DNA from 2 places in the Lacticaseibacillus paracasei subsp. paracasei genome. Region 2 is predicted to be linked to the other one. Evidence: predicted binding sites of a transcription regulator. Region 2 holds the regulator's gene; the other holds the start of a gene.
The links. Region 2 encodes HrcA, which represses chaperone genes, less so after heat shock. Its sites were predicted from a motif close to TTAGCACTCNNNNNNNNNGAGTGCTAA; they were not measured.
Positions count from the first base shown of each region.

Region 1: the regulator HrcA is predicted to act here: its motif matches at 1,728-1,754, upstream of groES (co-chaperone GroES).

Region 1 is NZ_AP012541.1:2,286,594-2,290,190, forward strand. It holds gene groL (chaperonin GroEL) at 1-1,380, opposite strand, end outside; gene groES (co-chaperone GroES) at 1,417-1,698, opposite strand; gene LBPC_RS11215 (CPBP family intramembrane glutamic endopeptidase) at 1,850-2,494, shown strand; gene LBPC_RS11220 (LCP family glycopolymer transferase) at 2,575-3,597, shown strand, end outside.
Region 2 is NZ_AP012541.1:1,570,978-1,574,574, forward strand. It holds gene dnaK (molecular chaperone DnaK) at 1-357, opposite strand, end outside; gene grpE (nucleotide exchange factor GrpE) at 387-977, opposite strand; gene hrcA (heat-inducible transcriptional repressor HrcA) at 1,154-2,200, opposite strand; gene hemW (radical SAM family heme chaperone HemW) at 2,363-3,508, opposite strand; gene ribF (riboflavin biosynthesis protein RibF) at 3,510-3,597, opposite strand, start outside.

The sequences.
Region 1 (3,597 bases), 720 kb from region 2:
AGAACCTTCTTTGCCGGCGTTCTCAGCAATCTGGCGAACAGGTTCCTCAAGCGCACGTAGCACGATGTTGATCCCGGTTTGAACGTCGCCTTCTTCTTTCAAAGCAGCAACTGCAGGCAAAACATCTACCAGAGCTGTACCGCCGCCAGCAACGTAACCTTCTTCAACCGCGGCACGGGTCGCATTCAAAGCATCTTCGATCCGATACTTGCGTTCCTTCAATTCAGTTTCAGTAGCGGCACCAACCTTGACAACCGCAACACCGCCAGCTAACTTAGCCAAACGCTCTTGCAACTTTTCACGGTCGAAGTCACTGGTCGTGTCATCAATTTGCTTCTTGATGATATTAACCCGTTCAGCAATGGCATCCTTAGAGCCAGCGCCATCAACAATCGTGGTGTTGTCCTTGGTAACCGTTACCTTGCCGGCACGACCCAATTGTTCAAGCTTGGTGTCTTTAAGATCCAAGCCAAGGTCAGAACTGATCACGGTACCACCAGTCAAGGTAGCGATATCTTCAAGTTGAGCCTTACGCCGATCACCAAAGCCAGGGGCCTTAACCGCAACAACATTGAAGGTACCACGAATCTTGTTCAGAACTAAGGTTGGCAATGCTTCACCAGCAACGTCGTCAGCAATGATCAACAGTGCCTTACCTTGTTGAACGATTTCTTGTAACAGCGGCAAAATGTCCTGAATATTGGAAATCTTTTTGTCGGTGATCAAGATATAAGGATCGTCAAGGTCAGCTTCCATCTTATCATTATCAGTGACCATGTACTGGCTCAGATAGCCGCGATCAAACTGCATCCCTTCAACAACAGAGAGTTCAGTGTCAATCCCTTTGCTTTCTTCAATGGTAATCACACCATCGTGGCCAACTTTTTCCATGGCGTCGGCAATCAGACTACCAACTTCTGTATTTGAGGAAGAAACGGACGCAACCTGCGCGATTTCTTTCTTACCATTAACTTTGTGGCTAATCTTGTGCAATTCGTCAACGGCAGCCTTAGTTGCTTTTTCAATCCCTGTGCGAATGCCAACAGGATTAGCACCGGCTGTAACGTTCTTCATGCCTTCGCGGATAATACTTTGTGCCAAAACCGTTGCGGTTGTGGTACCATCACCAGCAATGTCATTTGTCTTGGAAGCAACTTCGGCAACCAACTTGGCGCCCATGTTTTCGTAGTGATCTTCCAAGTCAATGGACTTCGCAATTGTGACACCGTCATTGGTAATTTCCGGTGAGCCATAGCTCTTGTCCAAAACAACGTTGCGGCCTTTTGGTCCTAAGGTTGTCTTAACTGTGTTTGCCAACTGATCAACGCCGCGCAGCATTGCAGCACGTGCGTCTTCAGAGAATTTAATTTCTTTTGCCATTGTTTTTATTCACCTCAAAATTGATCGATTATTTAGTTACGCAATTGCCATGATGTCTTTTTCATGCAATACAAGGTAGTCTTGACCTTCATACTTCACTTCAGAGCCGGCGTATTTGTCGTATAATACAGTATCGCCAACTTTGACGGCCATTGGCAAACGCTTGCCTTCTGGTGTCAAAGCGCCTTCACCTACTGCAACAACTTTGCCGGTTTGCGGCTTTTGTTTTGCGTTGTTGGCTAAAACGATGCCGCCAACTGTCTGCTCCTCTTCTTCAACGACCTCGACAATCACGCGATCTCCTAATGGTTTTAACAAGGCAATCCCTCCACATTACATTTTTTGATTTAGCACTCGTTATGTCTAAGTGCTAACTACAGAAGTAACTATAACGAGTTTTACGGTTGAATGCAACCCCAAACCGTGGAATGTTATACTTATTCCAGACATTTTTTTAAAGGAGCTCTTTATGTCACTACAAAAACATGGACTTTCCATTATTGGTGCCTATTTAGTGGCGCTGATTGGTAACTTGCTGATTTTCCAAATCTTACCCGTTGGCCGACTCAGCTTAGGTCTTGCTACTGTGATCAGTGTGCTGGCGATGATTGCCGCTGGATTCAGTGAGCGGCAGTTAGTCATTGCCAACGCCATCGAAGAACCTGGGGTTGCCGCCCCACAACAACGGGTTTTCTGGGGACTAATCGGTATCGTTGGCGTTTTGGTCGCTCAGCTTGTGGGTTCATGGCTAGAAACATTTTTATTCAAAATACCGCAAACTAGCAGCCTGATTCACCAGCAGCTGTCCAGTATGGCAACTAATCCGTGGTATTTCCTAGTGATCGGATTGGCTATTCCTGTGTTGGAAGAGCTAACCTATCGCAAAGTTCTATTCGGTAATCTTGTGAATGTCACCGGTATCTTTGGCGGTGCCTTGATCACTAGTCTCCTGTTTGCTTTAACGCAACCGGGTGGACACTGGTTAAGCGCCACATTGGTTGGACTTGTTCTTGCATATGATTATCGACACACTGGCGCAGTCAGCACGGCTATTATCGCCCGCCTTGGATCTTTGTGGGTGGTTTGGCTTTACTATCTCGCCCACACCCTATAATCGTAATCGAATATTAACCTTGACCCCTGCTTTCATCCCTTATAATAGAAATAATGATTTTGTGAAGGAGCAGTTCAAACATGGAGACACGTTCTAATCGCCGCCAACAACAACAGAAGCCGAGGCGTTTTCGCTGGGGCAAATTGATCGGCCTAATCGTTGTGGTTGGTCTGTTCACAACAGGTGCGTATGCCTTGCGGTTATACAGTCAGGCAAAATATGCCATCAATAATACATATCATGCGACCAAACATGTCAGTACCGACATTGCTAACAAGAAGCCGTTCGCCGTTTTGCTACTAGGCGTCGATACTGGTGCTGATGGTCGGATTGAAAAGGGCAACTCTGATACCATGATTGTTGCTGTCGTTAATCCTAAAACCAAGAAAACAACCATGGTCAGTATCCCGCGTGACACCGCTGCAGAGTTAATTGGCACAAAGGAATTCAACATGCAGAAGATCAATGCCGCGTACAACGTTGGCGGTTCGGACATGGCGATCAACACTGTTTCCAAGCTGGTCAATGTCCCGATTTCTTACTACCTAACAATCAACATGGGTGCGCTTGAAAAAGTCGTCAATGCTGTCGGCGGTATTGATGTCGTCGTACCGTTTTCCTTTCAGGATCCATACACTGGCAACCAGAAGTTCACGAAAGGCCCCATGCATCTCAATGGCAATATGGCGCTGGCATATTCACGGATGCGTCACTCTGACCCAGAGGGCGATTATGGCCGACAGAAGCGGCAGCAACAAGTCATCAAGGCCATTCTCAAAAAAGCAATTTCTGTTGGATCACTTGGCAATTTTACCAAGCTCATGGACACTATCTCAAAAAATATTGCCACGAATATGAGTTTTGATGATATGCAAAGTATTTTCTTGAATTACCGTGACGCCGCCAAAACAGTTTCGACTGATCATTTGCAAGGTGTCAACGCATGGGTCGGTGATGGTGCTTACCAGATTGCTTCCGACGCTGAGATGCAACGAATCTCCAACAAACTTCGGACAGCTCTGGGGCTGCAAACCGAAACCATCAGCAATGAAGAGACAAAACAAAATGCGAAGAACACGCAGTTTGACTTTAAGGCAACCACG
Region 2 (3,597 bases):
AGCCGGTACGGTAATAACGGCGTCCTTAACTGGTTCACCAAGATAATCTTCAGAGAACTTCTTGATGTATTGCAAAATCATCGCAGAAATTTCCTGAGGAGTGTATTCCTTATCGCCAACCTTGACTTTGTAGTTAGCTTCACCCATATGGCGCTTAATGGAAACAATCGTGTCTGGGTTAGTGATCGCTTGGCGCTTGGCCACTTCACCGACTTGGATTTCACCATCTTTAAACGCAACAACAGATGGCGTGGTCCGATTGCCTTCAGGGTTGGTGATAATTTTTGGCTGATTACCTTCCAGAACCGCAACAGCTGAGTTGGTAGTCCCTAAATCAATACCAATAACTTTACTCATAGTTTATACCTTCTTTATTTTCAGATTAATTATTTTGCAACGACAACCATAGCAGGACGCAACACACGATCCTTGAGGTAATACCCCTTTTGCAATACCTGCGCGACTGTGTCAGCTGGATGTTGATCATCCGCTGCGACCGTTTGAACGGCTTGCTGGGTATTGGGATCGAACTTGTCCCCGGCACCATCAATGGCAGTGATGCCGTTTTCCTTCAAAGCGCGTTCCAGATGATCGTAAACCATTTGAACACCCTTCTTCAGGGAAACTGCACTGTCATCTTTGGCCTCGGTTGCAAGCGCCCGCTCGAGATTATCAACAACTGGCAAAATGGCTTTAGCCAACTTTTGCCCATCATATTTCAACAGCTTTTGCTGCTCTTTCTCGAAGCGAGCATTCATATTTTGAATTTCTGCAGCGGCACGCAGGTATTTATCTTCAAAGTCGTCGCGTTCTTGCTTCAACTGCTCGCCGTCATGTTTACTGTTCGAAAGTTGTTCGTTAAGATCCGCGATACTTTCTTGTAAAATATCTTCTTTTAACGAAGTCTCTTTCGTATCAGCAGACTTTTCAGCTTTCTTTGCGGCGTTTGCTGCATGCTTTGCTTTTTGTTCTGCCATGGTATCCTCCTTTAACGCGTTTCCTGACGTAAAAGCCTGTCCATAAGGAACACATGCACAATGCCCAAAAAAGACCATTGCATTTGTGCGCCGATTTCTGAACGTGTCAGTTCACGCTATTCTTTAAACGCATCAGTTGGCTTAAAAACACCAACTGATGCTATTTGCTAACATGATTATTGATCAAAGTTGGCATAGTAGTCTGTCAACCGTTTAGCTAGCTCTTCGCGAAAAACGTCGAGCAAGCCGATCATCTTGGAGTACGGCATTTGCGTCGGTCCCAAGAGGGCGATCATACCGGTACCGTGACCACCAACATCATAACTAGCAGTGATCAAGCTGAGGTTCGCTAGATCAATAGGTTTTAACTCCGGACCCAGTCGCACTTGAACCGGTGTTTGGCGGATCGGGCCGCCCAGCAACTCAGTCAGATCGCCGTGATCCGCATCGATCAACGACATGATCTTTTTCAGCTCGTGAATATCCGAATCGCCAAGGTAATCCATCAAGTTCAACCGCCCGCCAACATAAAAACGTTCAGAGGCAGCTGACTTTAAGACATTGCCAAAAATATCAAGGAAGCCGTCTGGGCTGGTCAAATACTGCATTAGCATGGACGGGACATCCGTCCTCAGCCGCTGTGCTACCTGAACCAATGGCAACCCGACCAGCTGATCATTCACAATTCTGATGGCTTTTTCAAGTTCATCGGAAGAAATGGACGGCGGGACGGTGAACACCTGATTTTCGACATTACCATTATTCGTGACCAAAATGGCCATGACTTGATGGTTACCTAGTGGTACGAGTCGGAACCCAGTGAGCTTAATATTGTTGACTTCCGGACCGAGACTAATGGCGGTGTAGCTCGTCAGATTTGATAGAATCTGCGCGCTTTGTGCCACAATTTCGTCCATTTTGCTGTAACGCTGGCCAAGCTCCTGCTTGATCGTTGCCAAATCATGGCGAGAGACGCGCACGGGTTCAACAAGATGATCAAGATAGTAGCGATAGCCTTGTGTCGAAGGAACTCGACCTGAACTGCTATGGGTCTTGGTGATCAGACCGGCATCTTCCAGCGCTGCCATGTCGTTGCGGATCGTCGCAGAACTGACGTGAACCGGCAGCTCTTGCATTAACGTCTTTGAGCCCACCGGCTGGCCACTTTCAGTAAACAACCGGATGATCTCTTTTAAGACGAGCAATTGCCGTTTCGTCAACATTTTCTCACCTCACCTTTAGCACTCGTTTTATATGAGTGCTAATACAATGAATAATATACCAAGCGAGGTTAGCAAAGTCAAGGTACGATTGCTAGATTGTGAACGTTTCTAGTGAAAATTATGGCAAGTGCATTTTAACAACACAGCCGTTTCTTTTAGCACTTAAACAAGCGGCTCATCAATCAAGAAACGTTGAAAAACTTCGTTGCCAAGGAACTTGCCTTTGTTGGTCAGGCGAATGTAGCCATCTTGGCGCACAACCAAACCTTGACTGACCAGTTCCGGCACAGTTTCACCATAAATGGCGTCAACTGTCATGTGGTAGCGATCATAAAACCGCGCTTCACTGACCCCCTGCATCGTCCGCAAGCCTAGAAACATTTCTTCTTCGATCTGTTCTGACTGTGGCACCAAATGATGTTCAAGGACCGGCAAGTGGTCAGCATGTAATGGTGTTAAATACTGCTTAATAGGACCATAGTTGTGGTAGCGATCACGACCAAGATACCCAAACGCGCCAGCACCGAAGCCAAAGTACTTGTCATTGCGCCAATAAAGCAAGTTATGCTCACACTGGTACCCGTCCTTTGCAAAATTACTAATTTCATATTGATGTCGGCCATGTGCTTCCATGAGATCGATCGCATCTTGATACATATCGGCCTCGACGTCTTGGGTCGGCAAGCGCAACTTGCCCTGTCGCATCAGATTATAGAAGATCGTTTTACGTTCCAAAATTAGGGAATACGTTGAGTAATGCGGCAGATCCAGTGCCAACGCCTTTTGCAAACTGGTCAGAAAGTCATCGCGGCTTTGATCAGGTAGTCGAAAAATCAAATCAATCGAAATATTATCAAACCCGACTTGACGGGCGTTAGCAATGGCAGTGTAAACATCTTTTGCTCGATGTATCCGGCCGATTCGGCGTAATACATCATCATTAAACGATTGCACGCCAATCGACAAACGGTTGACACCATAATCATGTAGCACTTGCAATTTTTCGGTCGTGAGCAAGTCATTGGGGTTGGCTTCAAAAGTAAACTCCCCTTGATCAAAATGTAGGATATCATGAATACCCTGACACAATGTAGCCAATTGTGTCGGTGTCAGCGTGCTGGGCGTGCCACCACCGACATAAACCGTCTGAATTTTTTCTTCAGGATGTTCAGCCATCACCATCCGCATTTCTTTTAGCAGCATGGCCACATAATCATCAACTGGCTGGCCTTCGATGAAAACTTTGTTGAAATCGCAGTAGTAACAAATATGTTCACAAAATGGTATATGAAGATAAGCACCTGCCATATTAACCCTTCTTTGCGGCAAAATAATCTCGGACGGCAGTTTCATCTTTTTTCAATTGATCAATCAGGGCATCAGCACCAGCAAATTTC